2 regions of the Streptococcus downei MFe28 genome follow, and region 2 is predicted to be linked to the other one. Evidence: predicted binding sites of a transcription regulator. Region 2 holds the regulator's gene; the other holds the start of a gene.

What was found. Region 2 encodes NrdR, which represses ribonucleotide reductase genes. Its sites were predicted from a motif close to ACACNATATATNGTGT; they were not measured.
Region 1: nrdH (glutaredoxin-like protein NrdH) is a predicted target of NrdR. The motif match lies at 2,295-2,310, and genes of this name have one in related genera.

Annotation. Positions count from the first base shown of each region.
Region 1 is NZ_UHFA01000002.1:1,894,027-1,899,700, forward strand. It holds gene ptsP (phosphoenolpyruvate--protein phosphotransferase) at 1-1,626, opposite strand, end outside; gene DYE66_RS09080 (phosphocarrier protein HPr) at 1,631-1,894, opposite strand; gene nrdH (glutaredoxin-like protein NrdH) at 2,386-2,610, shown strand; gene nrdE (class 1b ribonucleoside-diphosphate reductase subunit alpha) at 2,693-4,852, shown strand; gene nrdF (class 1b ribonucleoside-diphosphate reductase subunit beta) at 5,264-5,674, shown strand, end outside.
Region 2 is NZ_UHFA01000002.1:913,888-919,561, forward strand. It holds gene DYE66_RS04475 (LemA family protein) at 41-592, shown strand; gene htpX (zinc metalloprotease HtpX) at 602-1,498, shown strand; gene DYE66_RS04485 (YceD family protein) at 1,829-2,365, shown strand; gene DYE66_RS04490 (response regulator transcription factor) at 2,426-3,115, shown strand; gene nrdR (transcriptional regulator NrdR) at 3,262-3,759, shown strand; gene DYE66_RS04500 (replication initiation and membrane attachment family protein) at 3,746-4,915, shown strand; gene dnaI (primosomal protein DnaI) at 4,916-5,674, shown strand, end outside.

The DNA of each region.
Region 1 (5,674 bases), 980 kb from region 2:
CTTCATCAGGCTACGTGTCCGAAGTACGGAAGTCGCAGACATAGAGAACTCATCAAGTCCGATACCAACGAGAAGAGGGACTGCCTTTTGGTCACCAGCCATTTCTCCACACATACCAGCCCATTTGCCTTCTGCGTGTGCTGCCTTAACAACATTGTTAATCAAGCGCAGAATAGATGGGTTGTAAGGTTGATAAAGGTAAGAAACTTGTTCATTCATCCGGTCAGCAGCCATGGTGTATTGAATCAAGTCGTTAGTACCGATGGAGAAGAAATCCACTTCCTTAGCAAATTGGTCAGCCAACATGGCTGCAGCAGGGATTTCAATCATGATACCAACTTCAATATCGTCTGCCACTGGAACGCCTTCTGCCTGCAATTTAGACTTTTCTTCATTGAAGACTGCCTTAGCAGCACGGAATTCTTTAAGCAGGGCAACCATTGGGAACATAATCCGCAGGTGACCATGAACAGAAGCACGAAGAAGGGCACGAATTTGCGTACGGAACATAGCATCGCCAGTTTCTGAAATAGAAATACGCAAAGCACGGAAACCAAGGAATGGATTCATTTCTTTTGGTAGGTCAAAGTATGGCAATTCCTTATCACCACCGATGTCCATAGTCCGAACCACTACTGGCTTACCATTCATACCTTCAAGGACTTCCTTGTAGGCTTGATACTGTTCATCTTCGGTTGGGAAGTCTTGTGAGTCCATATAGAGGAACTCAGTCCGATATAGACCTACAGCTTCGGCACCATTGGCATTAACACCTTCAACGTCTTTTGGCGTACCAATATTGGCTGCCAATTCAAAGTGCTTACCATCAGCTGTTACGGTTTCAGCATCTTTGAGCAGAGCCCATTCAGCCTTTTGCTTAGCATAGGCTTCACCTGCAGCCTTAAATTCAGCTACTTGCTCATCACTTGGGTTAACAATTACTTGACCAGTAATACCGTTAACAGCAACGACATCACCCTGTTTAACCACTTCGGTGACATTATTAGTACCAAGTACCGCAGCGATTTCCAAAGTACGAGCCATGATAGCTGAGTGAGAAGTCCGTCCACCAATGTTAGTAACAAAGGCCTTAACAAACTTCTTGTCCAACTGTGCGGTATCAGAAGGGGTCAAATCGTTAGCGATAACGATTGATTCTTCATTGATAGAGGCTGGATTTGGCAATTTCTTACCTAATAAGTTTGCCAAGACACGCTTGGTCACGTCACGAATATCTGCCGCCCTTTCTTGCATGTAAGGATTATCTTCCATGCCTTCAAAGATGGTGATAAACATGTCGGTCACTTCAGTCAGGGCAGCTTCTGCATTGACTTCCTTGGCCCGGATGGTCTCCTTAATTTGACCAATCATTTCTGGGTCAGCCAGCACCATCAGGTGGGCATCAAATACGGCTGCAGCTTCTTCACCAAGGCTTCCTACTGCTTTTTCACGGATAAGAGAAAGCTCGTCCTGAGACGCTGCTAGAGCTGCGTCTAGACGAGCTTCTTCTGCATCTGTATCTGAAACTGATACAGTTTCAAATGATAAATCCGGTTGAACCAGCAGATATGCCTTAGCAACGGCAACACCATCAGATGCTGCAATTCCTTTTAGCATTTCTGTCATAATCTTATGCCAATCCTTCTTTTGTCATTGTTTCTTCGATAGCTGCGATAGCATCATCAGCATCAGTACCTTCAGCTGAGATAGTAACATCAGCACCTTGACCAACACCAAGGCTCATAACACCCATGATTGATTTAAGGTTTACTGATTTACCCTTGTAATCCAAAGTAATGTCTGAAGCAAACTTGCTAGCTGTTTGAACAAGCAAGGTAGCTGGACGTGCGTGAATACCTGTTTCTGCAACAATGTGGAAATCTTTAGAAGCCATAGTGGTTCTCCTTTTTTCTAATGTAAATATTTGGACTATCTTATGATAACCCTTACAAAATAGGATTATATCACATCACCCTGTCATTTTCAAGACTTAAACCAACTTTACATAAAAAATTGAAACCCTTTTCCCAATTATTTCAGACCGAGTTTTCAAGGCTTCCCTTCAGAAAAAAATTCTTGTTTTTCTGAAAGCGGGCAAGTAATATTTCTAGGCAAGCGACAAAGAGGAGGGGCATTTTTGGCTAACTGTTCTAAGGCTTATTTATCTATATAGAAGAAAAATGCCATTCATTTTAAGGGACAATCTTGCTGAGCCCTTGCTGGGACTAGCCTTAGAATAGATATTTTAATGAATGAAAGTAACCACAAGATGTTGGGGGTTAACTTTAGCTTAAACACAAAATATTGTGTTTTTTGAGTAAAATCGCTTGATTTTTTAGGACGATTTGGGTATCCTAGGAAAGTACTAAATAAGAGGAGAGAACAATGTCACAAATCACATTATTTTCAAAAAACAACTGTATGCAATGCAAGATGACCAAGAAATTCTTGGATCAAAATGGGGCTGACTATGAGGAAATCAACATTGATGAGTACCCAGAAAAAATTGACTACGTTAAAAGTCTAGGTTTCACAGCAGCACCAGTTATTGAGGCTGGCGATGTGACCTTCTCAGGTTTCCAACCAGCTAAATTGAAGGAAATTGTCTAGGGAATAAATAAAATGGCCAAGTCCAGCAAGTGGGCTTGGTCCTTCTTAAGCAAAAATCAAAACGAATAGAGAAGGAAAAACTATGAGTCTCAAAAATTTAGGCGATGTCTCCTACTTCCGCCTCAATAATGAAATTAACCGACCAGTCAATGGCCAAATCCCTCTTAATAAGGATAAGGAGGCCTTGGAGGCCTTCTTCAAGGAAAATGTCCTTCCCAACTCCATGGTCTTTGATTCTATCAGCCAGAAAATCAACTATCTGATTGAAAATGATTATATCGAAGCTGAATTTATTGGGAAATACAAGTCAGAATTTATTGAGAGCCTAGCTAAAGACCTGCAGGAAGCAGACTTTCATTTCCAATCCTTTATGGCGGCCTACAAATTCTACCAACAGTATGCCCTTAAAACCAACGATGGAACTGCTTATCTGGAAAGCATTGAAGACCGGGTGCTCTTTAATGCCCTCTACTTCGCTGATGGTAATGAAGTTTTGGCTCAGGATTTAGCTAGGGAAATGATTGCTCAACGTTATCAGCCAGCAACCCCTTCTTTCCTCAATGCCGGGCGCAGCCGCCGCGGTGAATTAGTATCTTGTTTCTTGATTCAGGTGACCGATGATATGAACGCTATCGGCCGCTCCATCAACTCAGCCCTGCAGCTGTCTCGTATCGGTGGTGGGGTTGGAATTTCCCTCAGTAACCTGCGGGAAGCTGGAGCTCCTATCAAGGGTTATGCAGGGGCGGCTTCCGGCGTTGTTCCTGTTATGAAGCTTTTTGAAGATAGCTTCTCCTACTCTAACCAACTGGGCCAACGCCAAGGGGCTGGGGTCGTTTATCTGGATGTTTTCCACCCAGATATTCTCAGCTTCTTATCCACTAAGAAGGAAAATGCCGATGAAAAGATTCGGGTAAAAACCTTGTCCTTGGGTGTGACTGTACCTGATAAATTCTATGAATTAGCCCGCAAGAATGAGGATATGTACCTCTTTAGTCCCTATACGGTCGAAAAAGAATATGGGGTTCCATACAACTACATTGACATCACTGAAAAGTATGATGAGCTGGTGGCTAATCCTAATATTACTAAGACGAAAATTTCTGCCCGTGAATTGGAAACAGAGATTTCTAAACTCCAACAAGAATCTGGCTACCCTTACGTCGTCAATGTGGATACGGCCAATCGCTCTAACCCGATTGACGGAAAGATTGTCATGTCCAACCTCTGTTCGGAAATTCTCCAGGTGCAAAAGCCTAGTCTGATTAACGATGCTCAGGAATTTGTTCAAATGGGTACCGACATCTCTTGTAATTTGGGCTCAACCAATATTGTCAATATGATGGCCTCTCCTGACTTTGGTCGCTCTATCAAGGCTATGACCAGAGCTTTGACCTTTGTCACCGATTCTTCAAATATCGAAGCCGTGCCAACCATTAAGAATGGTAACGCCCAAGCCCACACCTTTGGTCTGGGAGCTATGGGACTCCACTCCTTCTTGGCTCGCCATCATATGGAATATGGTAGCCCTGAATCCATTGAGTTTACTGACATCTACTTCATGCTGATGAACTATTGGACCTTGGTGGAATCTAACGCTATCGCCCGTGAACGTGGCCAAAGCTTTGTAGGCTTTGAAAAGTCTAAGTATGCGGATGGTACTTACTTTGATAAATATGTAACTGGCCAATTCCAACCAAAATCTGCTAAGGTCAAGGAACTCTTTGCCAAGCATTTTATTCCTCAAGCTGGGGATTGGGAAGCCTTGCGGCAGGCTGTGATGAAGGATGGTCTCTACCACCAAAACCGCCTGGCTGTCGCACCAAATGGATCCATTTCATACATCAACGATGTGTCGGCTTCTATCCACCCTATTATCCAACGGATTGAAGAACGTCAGGAAAAGAAAATCGGTAAGATCTACTACCCTGCCAGTGGACTTTCAACTGATACCATCCCCTACTACACCTCGGCCTATGATATGGATATGCGCAAGGTTATTGATGTTTACGCCGCTGCAACCGAGCATGTGGATCAAGGACTGTCTATGACTCTCTTCATGCGCAGTGAATTGCCACAGGAGCTCTACGAATGGAAAACTGAAAGCAAGCAAACCACGCGCGACCTGTCCATCCTGCGGAATTACGCCTTCAACAAGGGTATCAAGTCCATCTACTACATCCGCACCTTTACCGATAACGGTGATGAAGTTGGCGCTAATCAGTGTGAAAGCTGTGTGATTTAGTGAGACTTATTGTGTCTAAAGCCACTAATAACCCGACAATGCTTAGCTTGGAATTTAAAATACAAGTTTATAACTAAACGTACCAATAATTGACTTGTTCGAAATAAGTTTACTTACCTCAAATCCCCCTTAGAAGAAAAAATAGGGCTATTTAATTTATAGTTTAGGGTGGTAGAGGTGAACAAATTGAACCTAGACGATATTTTCGCTGTAGTGGCATTATAAGTGATACCATCGGTGTCACTTATAATGGATTTTTTGAGACCCTAGGCTCAGAAAATAGGAATGGAACGCCGACGGCGGTCGCTTCCGTCCGCACTACCTAAGAAAATATCAAAATAATAAATTTGATTTAAATCAATATGCCTTCCGAACAAGTCTAATCTATACAACTACTTTAGGAACAATATTATGACAACATACTATAAAGCCATTAACTGGAATGAAATTGAAGATGTGATTGATAAGTCAACCTGGGAAAAGTTGACGGAGCAATTTTGGCTGGATACGCGGATTCCGCTTTCCAATGATTTGGATGACTGGCGCAAGCTCTCAGAAGCGGAAAAAGACTTGGTGGGTAAGGTCTTCGGTGGCTTGACCCTGCTGGATACCATGCAATCCCAAACAGGTGTTGAAGCCATTCGTGGTGACATTCGTACCCAACACGAGGAAGCTGTCCTCAACAATATCCAATTCATGGAGTCGGTCCATGCCAAGTCCTACTCCTCCATCTTCTCGACCCTCAACACCAAGTCTGAAATCGAAGAAATTTTCGACTGGACCAATAATAATGAGTATCTGCAAAAGAAGGCAGAGATTATC
Region 2 (5,674 bases):
TAGAGTTTACCTACTTAACTTTTTATTGGGAGGACAATTTATGCCTTGGATTATTCTTGCCCTTGTGGCAATCTTAGTACTTTTGGTCATTGTTAGCTACAATGGCTTGGTGCGTCTGCGGATGCAGACTCAGGAAGCTTGGAGTCAAATTGATGTGCAACTCAAGCGTCGGAATGACTTGATTCCTAACCTGATTGAAACGGTTAAGGGCTATGCAGCCTATGAAGAAAAAACCTTGACCAAGATTTCAGAACTGCGGGCACAGGTCGCTCAAGCAAAATCACCTGCCGAAACCATGCAGGCCAGCGATGCTTTGACCAAGCAGGTCTCAGGAATCTTTGCGGTGGCTGAAAACTATCCAGATTTGAAAGCCAATGCCAGCTTTGTGAAATTGCAGGAGGAGTTGACTAATACTGAAAATAAGATTTCTTATTCTCGTCAGCTCTATAACAGCACAACTGGTAATTACAATGCCAAGTTGCAAGTTTTCCCAAGCAATCTTGTGGCTGGAATCTTTGGCTTTAAGCCGGCTCAATTTTTGGAAACAGCTGAAAGTGAAAAGGCTGTTTCAAAGGTTGACTTTAATTTCTAAGGATAGCCTATGTTGTATCAACAGATTGCTTCAAATAAGCGACGGACCTATGTCTTGCTGGCTCTCTTTTTCACCCTCCTAGGAGTGATTGGGGCAGCCGTCGGCTACCTCTGGTTGGATAGCCTGTTGGCTGGGGCTATCATTGCCCTAATTATCGGGATCATCTATGCCTTTTCCATGATTTTTCAATCCACTAATGTGGTTATGTCCATGAATAATGCTCGTGAGGTCACGGAGCAGGACTATCCCGATTACTACCATGTTGTCGAAGACATGGCTATGGTAGCCCAAGTACCCATGCCGAGAGTCTTCGTTGTCGACGATCCATCCCTCAATGCCTTTGCAACGGGCTCTTCTCCAGAGAATGCGGCTGTTGCTGCTACCTCTGGTATTCTGGCGGTTCTTAATCGTGAAGAATTAGAGGGGGTTATTGGTCACGAAATCAGCCACATTCGCAACTATGATATTCGGATTTCAACGATAGCAGTAGCCCTAGCTTCTGCTGTTACCTTGATTTCTAGCATTGGTGGTCGCATGATGTGGTGGGGCGGTGGCCGTAGTCGTCGCTCCAATGATCGCGATAGTGGAGGCCTAGGAGTCATTTTACTCATCTTTTCCTTGGTGGCCCTAATTTTGGCTCCCTTGGCTGCTAGTCTGGTCCAGTTGGCCATTTCTCGTCAACGCGAATACCTGGCTGATGCCAGTTCGGTAGAATTGACCAGAAATCCGCAGGGGCTCATCAATGCCTTGAGGAGGCTGGATCAATCGCAACCCATGCAGCAGCATGTTGATGATGCTAGTGCGGCTCTTTATATCAATGACCCCCAGAAGAAGGGTGGCATGAAGGCTCTCTTCTTTACCCATCCACCAATTGCAGACCGAATTGCCCGTCTGGAGTCTGCTTAGTCAGCCTAATCGTCCAGGGTTGGAAGAATACGATAAGCTTAATCGCCCATTTCTGTTGGGCGATTTTTGTTTTCTTGTAAAGAGAATGAAAACTATTTCTGTTATATTAATAACAATTGATTTTCTAAGAGAACCTAGTCAAGTTCCTTGGCCAAGGCCGATGGCAGACTGGTTTTTCTAATGATTTTAGAAAATAAAATCAACCATGAAATATAGAATAATTAGCGAGTTAGTCACCATAGAGCCCAGCCAAGTCGCATGAGCTGATGTTCTAAGTTAGTATTTTATTTTCCTAGGTTAAAGCTCAAGAACTTAGGATTAAGGAGACCTATGTTTAATATTGCGGACTTAAAAAAGAATCCCGAAGGTATACATTTCGACCAAGAGCTGGATGTGAAAGAGGCTCTTATCAATCGTAATCCCGAAATTATAGATATAAAGAGTGTCCGAGCTAAGGGACTGGTCGGTTATGAAGAGGGGCTTTTCCTTCTCAATTATGATTTGTCCTATCTTTTAACCCTGCCTTCCAGTCGTTCCATGGCCCCTGTTGAGCTTGACCAAAGAACCTTTGTATCGGAGGTCTTCATTGAAGCTAGCCAGGTAGAAGCTAAAAAGGACTTGGTGGATGAACAATTGGTCTTAGTCTTAGCGGACGATACTATCGATTTGCAAGAGAGTGTTGTGGATAATATTTTGCTGAATATTCCGCTACAAGTATTGACGGCAGCTGAGAAGGTCGATGATAGCTTACCATCAGGACATGATTGGTCAGTTATGACCGAATCTCAGTATCAGGCCCTACAGGAAGAAAAGCAGGCAGCCAATAATCCTTTTGCCAGTCTGAATGGATTATTTGACGAGGAATAGAAAGAAACTGGAAGAAGTATAGGATGATGAGCTTCTTTCAAAAAATGTGGAGGTAATGAAATGGCAAAGCGCATTCTATTAATTGAAGGCGAAAAAAGTTTATCACGGTTAGTGTCCTTAAAACTACAAGAAAAGGGTTATCAGGCACTCGTTAGTCAAGATGGAGAATCAGGACTAAAAACAGCCTTGGAGAAGGACTTTGAACTTATCTTTATTGATTTGAAACTACCAGACAAGGGTGGTTTGGAATTGATGCAAGAGCTACAAAAGCAAAAATCGGTACCAGTCGTCTTGATGGTTGACCGTGAAGATGTTGCAGAAATTCTACCCAAGACAGATAAGTTGGCTGATGATTATTTGATTAAGCCCTTTGCGGTGGAAGAACTGCTTGATAAGGTTGATGAGACCTTCCAACGTAAGGATTTGAAAAGGCGCAAGCCCTCATCCAGTCGGACGACCTATCAGGATCTCATTTTAGATGAGGCCAATCGCTCGGTTATCCGTAAGGGAGAGTCCATTGCCCTGACGAAAAGGGAATTTGCCCTGCTATCAACGCTTTTACGCCACATCAATACGGTAATGACGCGAGAAGAATTATTGGATTATGTCTGGAGTTATAGCGATGGTACCATTGAGACCAATGTTGTGGACGTTTATGTCCGCTACCTCCGTGGGAAAATTGATATTCCTGGCCAAGAATCTTATATCCAGACCGTACGAGGTCTGGGCTATGTGATTCGTGAGCATTAGGGCAAAAATAGGCTGGGAATGGAAGAACAAACAGCTTGGGGCTAGGGATAAGACAAGGTTTGACAGGGGGAGTCAATCCTTTTTTTATAGCTAAAAGTATGGTAAAATAAAGTATTACTAAATTATGATAGAATTGGGGTGTTTCTATGCGTTGTCCAAGATGTAATAATAATAAATCCAGCGTTATTGACAGTCGTCAGGCCGAAGATGGCAATACCATTCGCCGCCGTCGTGAATGCGACAACTGCGGCGCTCGTTTCACGACCTTTGAGCGTATTGAAGAAGTGCCCCTCTTGGTTGTGAAGAAGGATGGGACTAGGGAACAGTTCTCTCGTGACAAGATTCTCAATGGGATTATCCAGAGTGCTCAGAAGCGGCCAGTTTCTAGTACGGATATTGAAAATGTCATCAGTCGGATTGAGCAGAAAATTCGTAGTGAGTACGATTCCGAAGTCACAAGCGAGGTCATTGGCAATCTGGTCATGGATGAATTGGCCGATTTGGATGAAATTACCTATGTCCGTTTTGCTAGTGTCTATCGCTCCTTCAAGGATGTCGATGAAATTGAAAACCTGCTACAACAAATTACCAATCGCGTCCGCAGTAAAAACAAGGAAAATAGGGTAAACGATGAAACCAATTGATGATTTTTCCTATGTGAAGAATAATCAGGTCAGCAAGGACATGACCAATTTAATCAGGCTCTACCTTCCCATTGTCGGTAGCGATGCTGTAGTGGTCTACCAGTATCTGACTAGTTTTTATGATGGTGGACAAAAGAAGCACAAGTTTGCGGAAATTCTTAACCATACCCTTTTTGACTTACCTCGTTTTGAGGAGGCGCTAGCCATTCTAACCGGCATCGACCTGGTCGCTTTCTATCAGGATTTGTCCCACTACGTGATTGAGCTGAGAGAGCCCTTGAGTCCTCAAACTTTTCTAGCTAATCCTGTCTATCGTCGCCTCTTGGAAAGTCATATTGGCGATGTTGCTGTGGCCGATCTAGAGATGGCAGATCTCAGTCAGCTTCGCAATCTCTCTAAGAAATTTTCTCAAGTCTTTTCAGATAAGGGTGAGGTGGACCTGCAACCGCTACAAAGTAAAACCAATTTTGATCTTGAGAGCTTCAAACAACGGATGACCCTGGATGGCCTTTATTTTGGCCATGAAAAGCAGGATGTCATTGCCCTCAATAATCTTTGCGAGAAGTTCCAGTTGACCTGGTTTGATGCCTATCAATTGGCTAAAGAGACTGCTAGCCATCATAAGATTCTCCCTAAGCGCATGCTTGTCAAGCTCCAGCAACCGCAAGAGGCAGATGCTGAGGACTTTAGTAGGGAAGAAGGGGTCATTATCCGTGAGGCCAAGCAGTCTACTCCAGAAACTTTCTTGGCTAAGGTCAAGACAGGTTTGGGAGCGGTGACGACGACCGCCAAGGAAAAGAAGATTTTAGCGGATTTGGTAGAAATGGACTTCCTTGACGAGGTCATCAATATCATGGTGGTCTATTATTTCAAATGCAACCAGTCGGCAACCTTGGGACGAAATGCCATGATGAGTTTGGCAAATATCGTCTCTTCCAGCAAGGCAACTAGTGCGGAGGCCGCTCTGAGGGTGCTCAGCCAGCATAGCCAAGCCTATTCTAAGGGGAAGAGGCGAGAACAAGCCAAGCAGACCAGTTCTAGTGTGCCGGATTGGTCTAATCCAAACTATAAGGAAGAGACCAGCCCTGAAGAACAAGCCAGACTGGATGAACTGAAGAAACAAATGCTGAGTAAATTGGAAAGAGGAGGTGACTAGATGGAAAGTATTGGACAAGCCTTAAATCGGACGGGACATGCAAGTCGGGTTAACCTAGATGATCTGACCAATCGGATTATGGCGGACCAGGCGGTGGCCAGTTTTATTTCAGACCATCAGCTGAGTCAGGCAGAAATCAAACGCAGCTTGCCCAAATTCAACCAATACCTGCTTGAGCGCCAGAAATTTCAAACGGACGACTCTAGTTATTTGGCCAAGGGTTACGAGCCAATTTTGATTATGAATGAGGGCTATGCCGATGTCTCCTACAAGGAAACCAAGGCCCTCAAACAGGCTCAAGCGCAAAAAGCTATTGAAGATCGGATCCATGTGGTCAGCCTCCCTAAATCCTATAAAAATATCAGCTTTCAAGAGGTGGATATCACAGGTTCGCGGTCCCAGGTTTTCCAGTATCTAGTGAATTTTGTTGACCAATATCCCAGCCCAAATCAAAAGGGCTTATACCTATATGGGGATATGGGCATTGGCAAGTCCTTTATGCTGGCAGCCATGGCTCATGAATTATCAGAGAAGAAGGCTGTCGAGACCACCATGCTTCACTATCCCAGCTTTGTCATTGATATTAAAAATGCTATCAATTCGGGCAAGGTCAAGGAAGAAATTGATGCTGTCAAGTCTGTGCCAGTCCTCATTTTAGATGATATTGGCGCTGAGCAGACCACATCTTGGGTTCGAGACGAAATCCTCCAGGTTATCCTGCAACATCGGATGCTAGAAGAACTACCAACCTTCTTTACC